DNA from 2 places in the Microbacterium sp. SLBN-111 genome. Region 1 is predicted to be linked to the other one. Evidence: predicted binding sites of a transcription regulator. Region 1 holds the regulator's gene; the other holds the start of a gene.
The links. The regulator HspR, encoded in region 1, represses chaperone genes until heat shock. The targets are predictions, from matches to a motif close to AAGTTGAGTCNNNNNGACTCAACTT.

Region 1 (3,395 bases):
GCCGGAGGAGAACACCTCCGGCCCCGCGCCGTCGGACCAGACCCCGGATGCCGAGGGCCTCACGATCGACGACATCCTCGGCGCCGAGCAGACGCCCGAGGCCGCCGCAGAGGGAGCTTCCTCCGACAAGGAGGCTTCGCTGCTGATCGACCTCAAGCGCCTGCAGGCGGAGTACGCCAACTACCGTCGACGGACCGAGGAGCAGCGCGAGCGCGAGATCGAGCGCGCGAAGGGCGAGGCCGTGAAGGGCCTGCTGCCCGTCATGGATGACCTCGACCGCGCCGAGAAGCACGGCGATCTCGTCGAGGGCACCCCCTTCGCCGCGATCGGCGACAAGGTGCGCGCGGTGGCCGAGCGGCTCGGCGTGGTCTCGTACGGCACGGCCGGCGAGCCCTTCGACCCGCAGCACCACGAGGCGATCTTCCAGGCGCCCACGCCCGGCGTGACCCAGGCCACCGTGCTCGAGGTCGTCGAGGTGGGTTACCGCCTCGGCTCCGTCGAGCTGCGGCCGGCCAAGGTCGTCGTCGCCGTGCCGGTCGAGTAGGAGGACGCATGGCGAGTCAGGACTGGTTCGACAAGGACTTCTACAAGGTCCTCGGTGTCGACAAGGGCGTGAGTGCTGCCGATCTCAAGAAGACGTACCGCAAGCTCGCGCGCCAGTACCACCCCGACTCGAACCCGGGTGACGCGAAGGCCGAGGCCAAGTTCAAGGAGATCAGCGAGGCGTACGCCGTGCTGAGCGACCCCGAGCAGCGCGAGGAGTACGACCAGATCCGGGCCATGGGCTCGGGGGCGCGCTTCTCGGCACCCGGGACGGCGGGCGGCGGCGGTTTCGACGACGTCTTCAGCCGGTTCGGGCAGCAGCGCGGGGGAGCGTCGGGCGGTTTCGACGACTTCTTCTCGATGTTCGACCAGCAGGGCGGCGGCTTCGGCTCCGGCCGGTTCGGGCAGCCGTCGGGCGGTTTCCGCGGCTTCGGCGGCCCGCAGCGCGGCGCCGACGTCACGGCCCGGACGACGCTCGACTTCGTCACCGCGGCCAAGGGCGAGACGATCACGCTGCAGGGCGAGGACGGCGTGCCGTTCAAGGTCAAGATCCCCGCGGGAGTTGCCGACGGCCAGAAGATCCGGCTGCGCGGTCGCGGTCGTCCGTCCCCGGACGGCGGAGAGAACGGCGACATCGTCGTGACGGTCGCGGTCCGGCCTCACCCGGTGTTCACCCGCGACGGGCTGAACCTCCGGCTGACGGTCCCCGTGACCTTCACCGAGGCGGCCCTCGGCGCGACGATCGAGGTGCCGACCCTCGGCGGAGACCCCGTGCGACTGCGTGTCGCCCCGGGCACCCCGTCCGGGCGGGTGCTGCGCGTCAAGGAGCGTGGCATCCACTCGTCCAAGGGCACCGGTGACCTGCTGGCCGAGGTCCAGGTGGCCGTTCCCAGCCACCTCGACGACGACGCCCGCGAGGCCCTCGAGCGCTTCCACGCGCTCGAACCGAAAGAGAATCCCCGCGCCGACCTGATGGCCAAGGCGCGGCAGTAACGCTGGACTCCTGGCATCCGCCACAATCGGATGCCAGGAGCAGGCGATCGACGAGAGAGGAGAGGCCGTGTCCGACAAGGAAATCGATGAGGACGCGCCGATCTTCGCGATCGCCGTGGCCGCCGAGCTGTCGAACATGCACCCACAGACGCTGCGGCAGTACGACCGCCTCGGCCTCGTCGTGCCCGCCCGTACGCAGGGCGGATCGCGGCGGTATTCGAGCCGCCACGTGCAGCAGCTGCGCGAGGTGGCGCGGCTGTCGAGCGAGGGCATGAGTCTTCCCGCGATCGCGCGGCTCCTCGCCCTCGAGGAGCGCGTGCACGAACTCGCCCGCCGCGTCAGCGACCTGGAGCGGCAGCTCATGGCGGAGCGCCAGGCGCGCCCCGGCGCGCGCGTGTTCGCCGCCGGAGCCACCGGCTCGGTCGTGACGCTGCGCCACGGTGCCCGCGTTCGCCGCGCGACCGACGTCGTGCTGTGGCGCCCGGGCGGGCTGCTCGACCCCGACGAGGACTGACGCGCCTCGCGTCTGCGCGTGCGGCTGCGGCCCGGCTCGGGTCAGTGGTTCGCGCGTGGCCGCGCGGCGTGGCGCCGGGTCAGTGATCCGCGCAATGTCGGTTCGGATGGATGCCGGGCCCTGAGGCTGCGCGGATCGCTGAGGTCGCGCGGGCCGGCCGCCCGCGGCGTTGACCCCAGCCGACCCCTCCCATAATCTCTCTGTATGCGAGAGAATATGAGTCGGCCGCAGATCGACACGGCTTCGGCCGTGACCCGCAGCCTCTTGGGCTGGGGCGTCGTCGCCGGGCCGTTCTACGTCGTCGTCGGACTCGTGCTCGCGCTCACGCGGCCGGGATTCGACCTCAGCAAGCACGCACTCTCGCTCCTCATGCTCGGCGACCTCGGGTGGCTGCAGCGCGCCAATGTCATCCTGTCCGGGCTCATGGTGCTCGCGGCGGCGTACGGCATCCTGCGCCTCATCCGGAGCGGGCGCGGGCTGGCGATCGGAGTCCTCGTCGGCGTGTACGGCGTCGGCCTCGTGCTGAGCGGGATCTTCCCGCCCGACCCGGTCGCCGGGTTCCCGCCCGGGTCCGAGCCGGGCGCCTCGGTCAGCGGCATCCTGCACCTGCTCTTCGGCGCGCTCGGTTTCGTCGCGATCGGTGCCGCCGCTTTCGCGTACGCCGCCTGGTGTCGCGCAGAGCAGGTCTCGGGGCGCGCGCGGCTGTCGGTCGTGCTCGGCGTGCTCGTCCTGGTCGGGTTCGTCGCGGGGGCCGCGCTCGCGCAGTCGCCGGTCGGCGTGGCGCTGCTGTGGATCGCCGTCCTCGCCGCGTGGGGCTGGCTGGCGCTCGCGAGCGCGCGGCTCTACGCGTGGACGCCGCACCCGGTGACCGGCGCCCGTCGCTAGGACCGCGGTCAGTCCGCGTCGGCGCCGCGCGACGAACGCAGCAGCTCGATCTCGACCCGGTTGACCTCGGCCGCGGCTTCGAGGATCCGCGTGCCGACCGCGATCTCGTCGGGCGTGAGTGTGTCGAGGAACGCGTCCCACCGCGCCCCGACACGCGCGTACACGGGACCGACATCGGCGAACACGCGCCGCGCGTCGGCGACGACCCGCACCTTGCGTCCGTCGTCGGGGTCGCGCGTGCGCGTGACGTAGCCGGCCCGCTCGAGGCGGTCGATGAGGCCGGTGATCGCGCCTCCGTGCGTGAGCCCGGTGCGCGCCGCCAGCTCGCCGGGCGTCGCGGGACCTTCGCTCAACAGCAGACCCACGGCCTGCAGATCGCTGCTGTTCAGGCCGACCGACCGGGCGACGGCATCCTGGAACAGCACCGCCCGCGCCATGAACTCCCGCATCGCCGCCGCCA
Region 2 (3,395 bases), 820 kb from region 1:
CCGCGCGCAGCGACGATGCACCGCGCGACCAGGCGTCGAGCAGGTGCTCGCCGACGCGGCCGTCGACGCTGAGGCACGCGGCTGCGCCGAACAGGATGTCGGGGAGCAGGTCCGGCCGGTCCTCGGCGAGGCTGCCGGCGAGGTCGCGCGCGGCGATCTGCTCGTGGACGGCGTCGGCCTCGACGTGCTCGTCGAAGTAGCCGCAGACGTCGTCGCCGAAGCCGAGGCGGCGCAGGCCCTCGGCGTAGAGCCGGTTGGGGATCGACGAGGTCATCTCGAACGCGGCGAGGTGCCCGACGATCGCGCCGAGGAGGCGCCGGTTCAGGCCGAACATCGACATCGCATTGTGCGAGGCGAGCGTCACGGCCGGGACGTCGTCGACGTACGCTCCGTAAGCGTCCGAGAGGCCGGCGCCGCGCACGGCTCGGGCGAACAGTTCGGCGTGCATGCGCTCTTGGGTGCCGCCGCCGTACTCGTCGGACTGGATCTCGACCAGCGCGGCCTTGGGGCGGCCCGTCAGGCGCGGGATCGCCCACGAGTGCGGGTCGGCCTCGCGCAGCGTGTAGATCGTCCGGTGCACCAGGAACTCATGCGCCTGATCCAGCGTCGCCTTCTTCGCGAGGTAGCGCGAGAGACTCGGGCCGGTGTCGGCGGCGGTCAGCGCGAACAGCGCACGGGCCACGGCATCCGCGGTCGCCGCGGGGAGATCGGGCTCGGGCAGGCGCGCCCGCAGTGCGGCCTCGAACGCCCGCTCGATCACCCCGCGCGTGGCGATGAGCGAGGGGGCCCACTCGAGTTCCGGGTCGAACGCCGCGATCGACCCGTAGGCCGAGGCGTACAGCGCGAACAGAGCCAGCTGCAGGTCGTCGTCGGTCTCGACGTCGGGGGAGGATGCCACGGCCGCATCGGCGAGTACCGTGTGGTTCGTCGCCGCGCCCGCGCTGAGGTGGCGCAGGACGGCGGCGCTCACCGCGCCGCGCGGGGTGAAGGGGAGGGCGGGCACGTCATCGGCGTCGATGGCGGCCAGCGGATCATGGGGGGAGAGGATCGCGGACACCCGAGCACTCTGCGGGCGTCCTGCCGGATCGCCGAGCCCCTTGACAAGGGTGGAGGGGGTGACCGGACGGCCACCCCCTCCGGGCGATCACTGCTCGATCGGCTGCGGGGTGCTCTCGCGGGCGTTCTCGTGCGCGGCGATGACGTCGTTCCCGTCGTCGGTCGCGACCGCGATCCGACGCGGCTTGGCCTTCTCGCTCACCGGGATCGTGACCGAGAGCACGCCGTTGCGGTACGTGGCGCTGATGCGCTCGGTGTCGATGCCCTGGCCGAGGTTCAACTGGCGGATGAACGAGGCGGTCTCGCGCTCGCGCGTGATCCACTTGACGTCGTCGCCGGAGGCGAGCGTGCGCTCCGCGCGGATCGTCAGCAGCTGGCCGTCGACGTCGATGTCGACCGAGCCGGGGTCGACGCCCGGGAGGTCGGCCGACAGGACGTAGTGGTCACCGTCGCGGTACAGGTCCATCGGCATGCGTCGCGGTCCGCCGCGGCGGGTGTCGAGGAGCGTCGACGCGAGGCGGTCGAGGTCGCGGAAGGGGTCGTAAGTGGCCATGGTCGTTCTCCTTTTCGATCGGTCCGGACGTGGCATCCGGAGAGTTCTTCGAAGTTGAGTCGTTTGCGCTCAACTTGAGATCAGATTAGCACTCTGGGATAGAGAGTGCCAAGGAGTTTGGCGCTCGACCGGTCCGCGTCGTGCCGGGCCGTCTGCGGGAACCGAGTGCCCGGCGGGCCGCGGGGGACGGTAGCGTCGTGAGGTGACCGATCCTCCCGCGACGACACCGCTCGTGCGGGCGCTCTGGGGCGCAACCCACCCCGGACCGACGCTCGTCGTCACGACCCTGTCCCTCGCGCTCGGCGTCGCGGCCGGTCTCGAACCGTGGCGGCTGGTGCTGCTCGTCGTCGCGGTCTTCGCCGGGCAGGTGTCGGTCGGACTCTCGAACGACGCGATCGACGCGGCGCGCGATCTGGCGGTCGGCCGGACGGACAAACCGATCGCGACCGGCGCTCTCACCCCCGGGCGTGCGCTCGCGGTGGCGGTGGCATCCGTGGCCGTCGCGTTCGTCCTCTCCCTGCCGCTCGGGCCGGGACTCGTCGCCGCCCACACGATCGCCCTGGGCTCGGCCTGGGCCTACAACGCGGGCCTCAAGTCCACGCCGGTCTCGATCGTCCCGTTCCTACTGAGTTTCGGTGTCTTCCCGTCGTTCGCGACGCTGGCCGCACCGCAGCCTGCGCTCGCCGCTCCCTGGGCCTCGCTCGCCGGCATGGCGTTGGGGGCGGCGGTGCACCTGACCAACGTGGTGCGCGACCTCGACGACGACCGCGAGACCGGAGTGCGCGGTCTGCCGCACCGCCTCGGGGCGCGGGCGAGCGTGATCGTCGCGGCCGCGGGGATCGTCCTCGGCGCCGTCGCCGTGCTCGTCGGGTCCGGCGGTGGCATCGTCGGGGCGGTGTTCTTCGCCGCCGTGGTCGCGGTCGCGGCAGCCACGATCGTACTGGCCGTGCGGCGTCGCCCCGGCCGCGCCGTGTTCCAACTCACGATGCTCGCCGCCTTGCTCCTCGCCGCTCAGCTCGTCCTCAGGTGACGGGCGGCCGCAGCCTCACCGGGCGCGGCCGTGACGCGGGTCGGCGTGGCCTGTGCGTCACGACCCCCGCGCCGCCGCGTCGAACCCCATCGCATACGCCCGCGTGAACACCGCGCCGCCCGGGCCGCGAAGGAGCGCCCGCAGGCTGGCGGACCGGATGCCGTGCCCCACCGTCGATACACCCCGGCCGAGCATCGTGTTCAGGAACGCCAGGCGCGCGGCGTGCCGCGCGGAGGCGAGCCGCCGCCGTTCCCAGGCGGCCACCTCGTCCGGCTCGTGCCCGCGAACCCACTCGGACAGCAGCGGTGACAGTGTCAGGGCATCCAGCAGCCCGAGGTTCATGCCCTGCCCGCCGATCGGGCTCACCTCGTGCGCCGCGTCGCCCACGACCAGCACGCGTCCTCGCCTCAGCGCGGGCGCCACCGCCCGTCGCACCCGAAAAGTCGAGGCATCCGAGGTATCGACGTCCAGCCGCAGGCGCTCCGCCAGTGCGGTGCGGAGGAACTCGGCGGCATCCGGAACGTCCGACGTCCCGGCCCACGCGACGAGCCGCCGCCTCCCGTCCGGCAGTGGAAAGGACTCGACGACACCCCCGCGCTCGAGGTGCACGAGCGCGGTCGCATCGCCGGGCACCGCGACATCGACCATCGCGTATCGATCCGGGTAGTGCCGCGTGCGCACGGCCCCCGGACGGTACACGAGCGCGCGCCCCGCCCAGCCCGACGCGACGACGACGACCTTCGCACGGCGTTCGGT

Region 2: the regulator HspR is predicted to act here: its motif matches at 1,661-1,685, upstream of RKD05_RS11080 (Hsp20/alpha crystallin family protein).

Annotation. Positions count from the first base shown of each region.
Region 1 covers NZ_JBMGQH010000001.1:1,572,921-1,576,315, forward strand. Annotated here, with positions in the region: gene RKD05_RS07390 (nucleotide exchange factor GrpE) at 1-544, shown strand, start outside; gene RKD05_RS07395 (DnaJ C-terminal domain-containing protein) at 553-1,536, shown strand; gene RKD05_RS07400 (heat shock protein transcriptional repressor HspR) at 1,604-2,050, shown strand; gene RKD05_RS07405 (DUF998 domain-containing protein) at 2,300-2,935, shown strand; gene RKD05_RS07410 (MarR family winged helix-turn-helix transcriptional regulator) at 2,944-3,395, opposite strand, start outside.
Region 2 covers NZ_JBMGQH010000001.1:2,392,724-2,396,118, forward strand. Annotated here, with positions in the region: gene RKD05_RS11075 (iron-containing redox enzyme family protein) at 1-1,027, opposite strand, end outside; gene RKD05_RS11080 (Hsp20/alpha crystallin family protein) at 1,145-1,609, opposite strand; gene RKD05_RS11085 (UbiA family prenyltransferase) at 1,812-2,639, shown strand; gene RKD05_RS11090 (FAD-dependent oxidoreductase) at 2,697-3,395, opposite strand, start outside.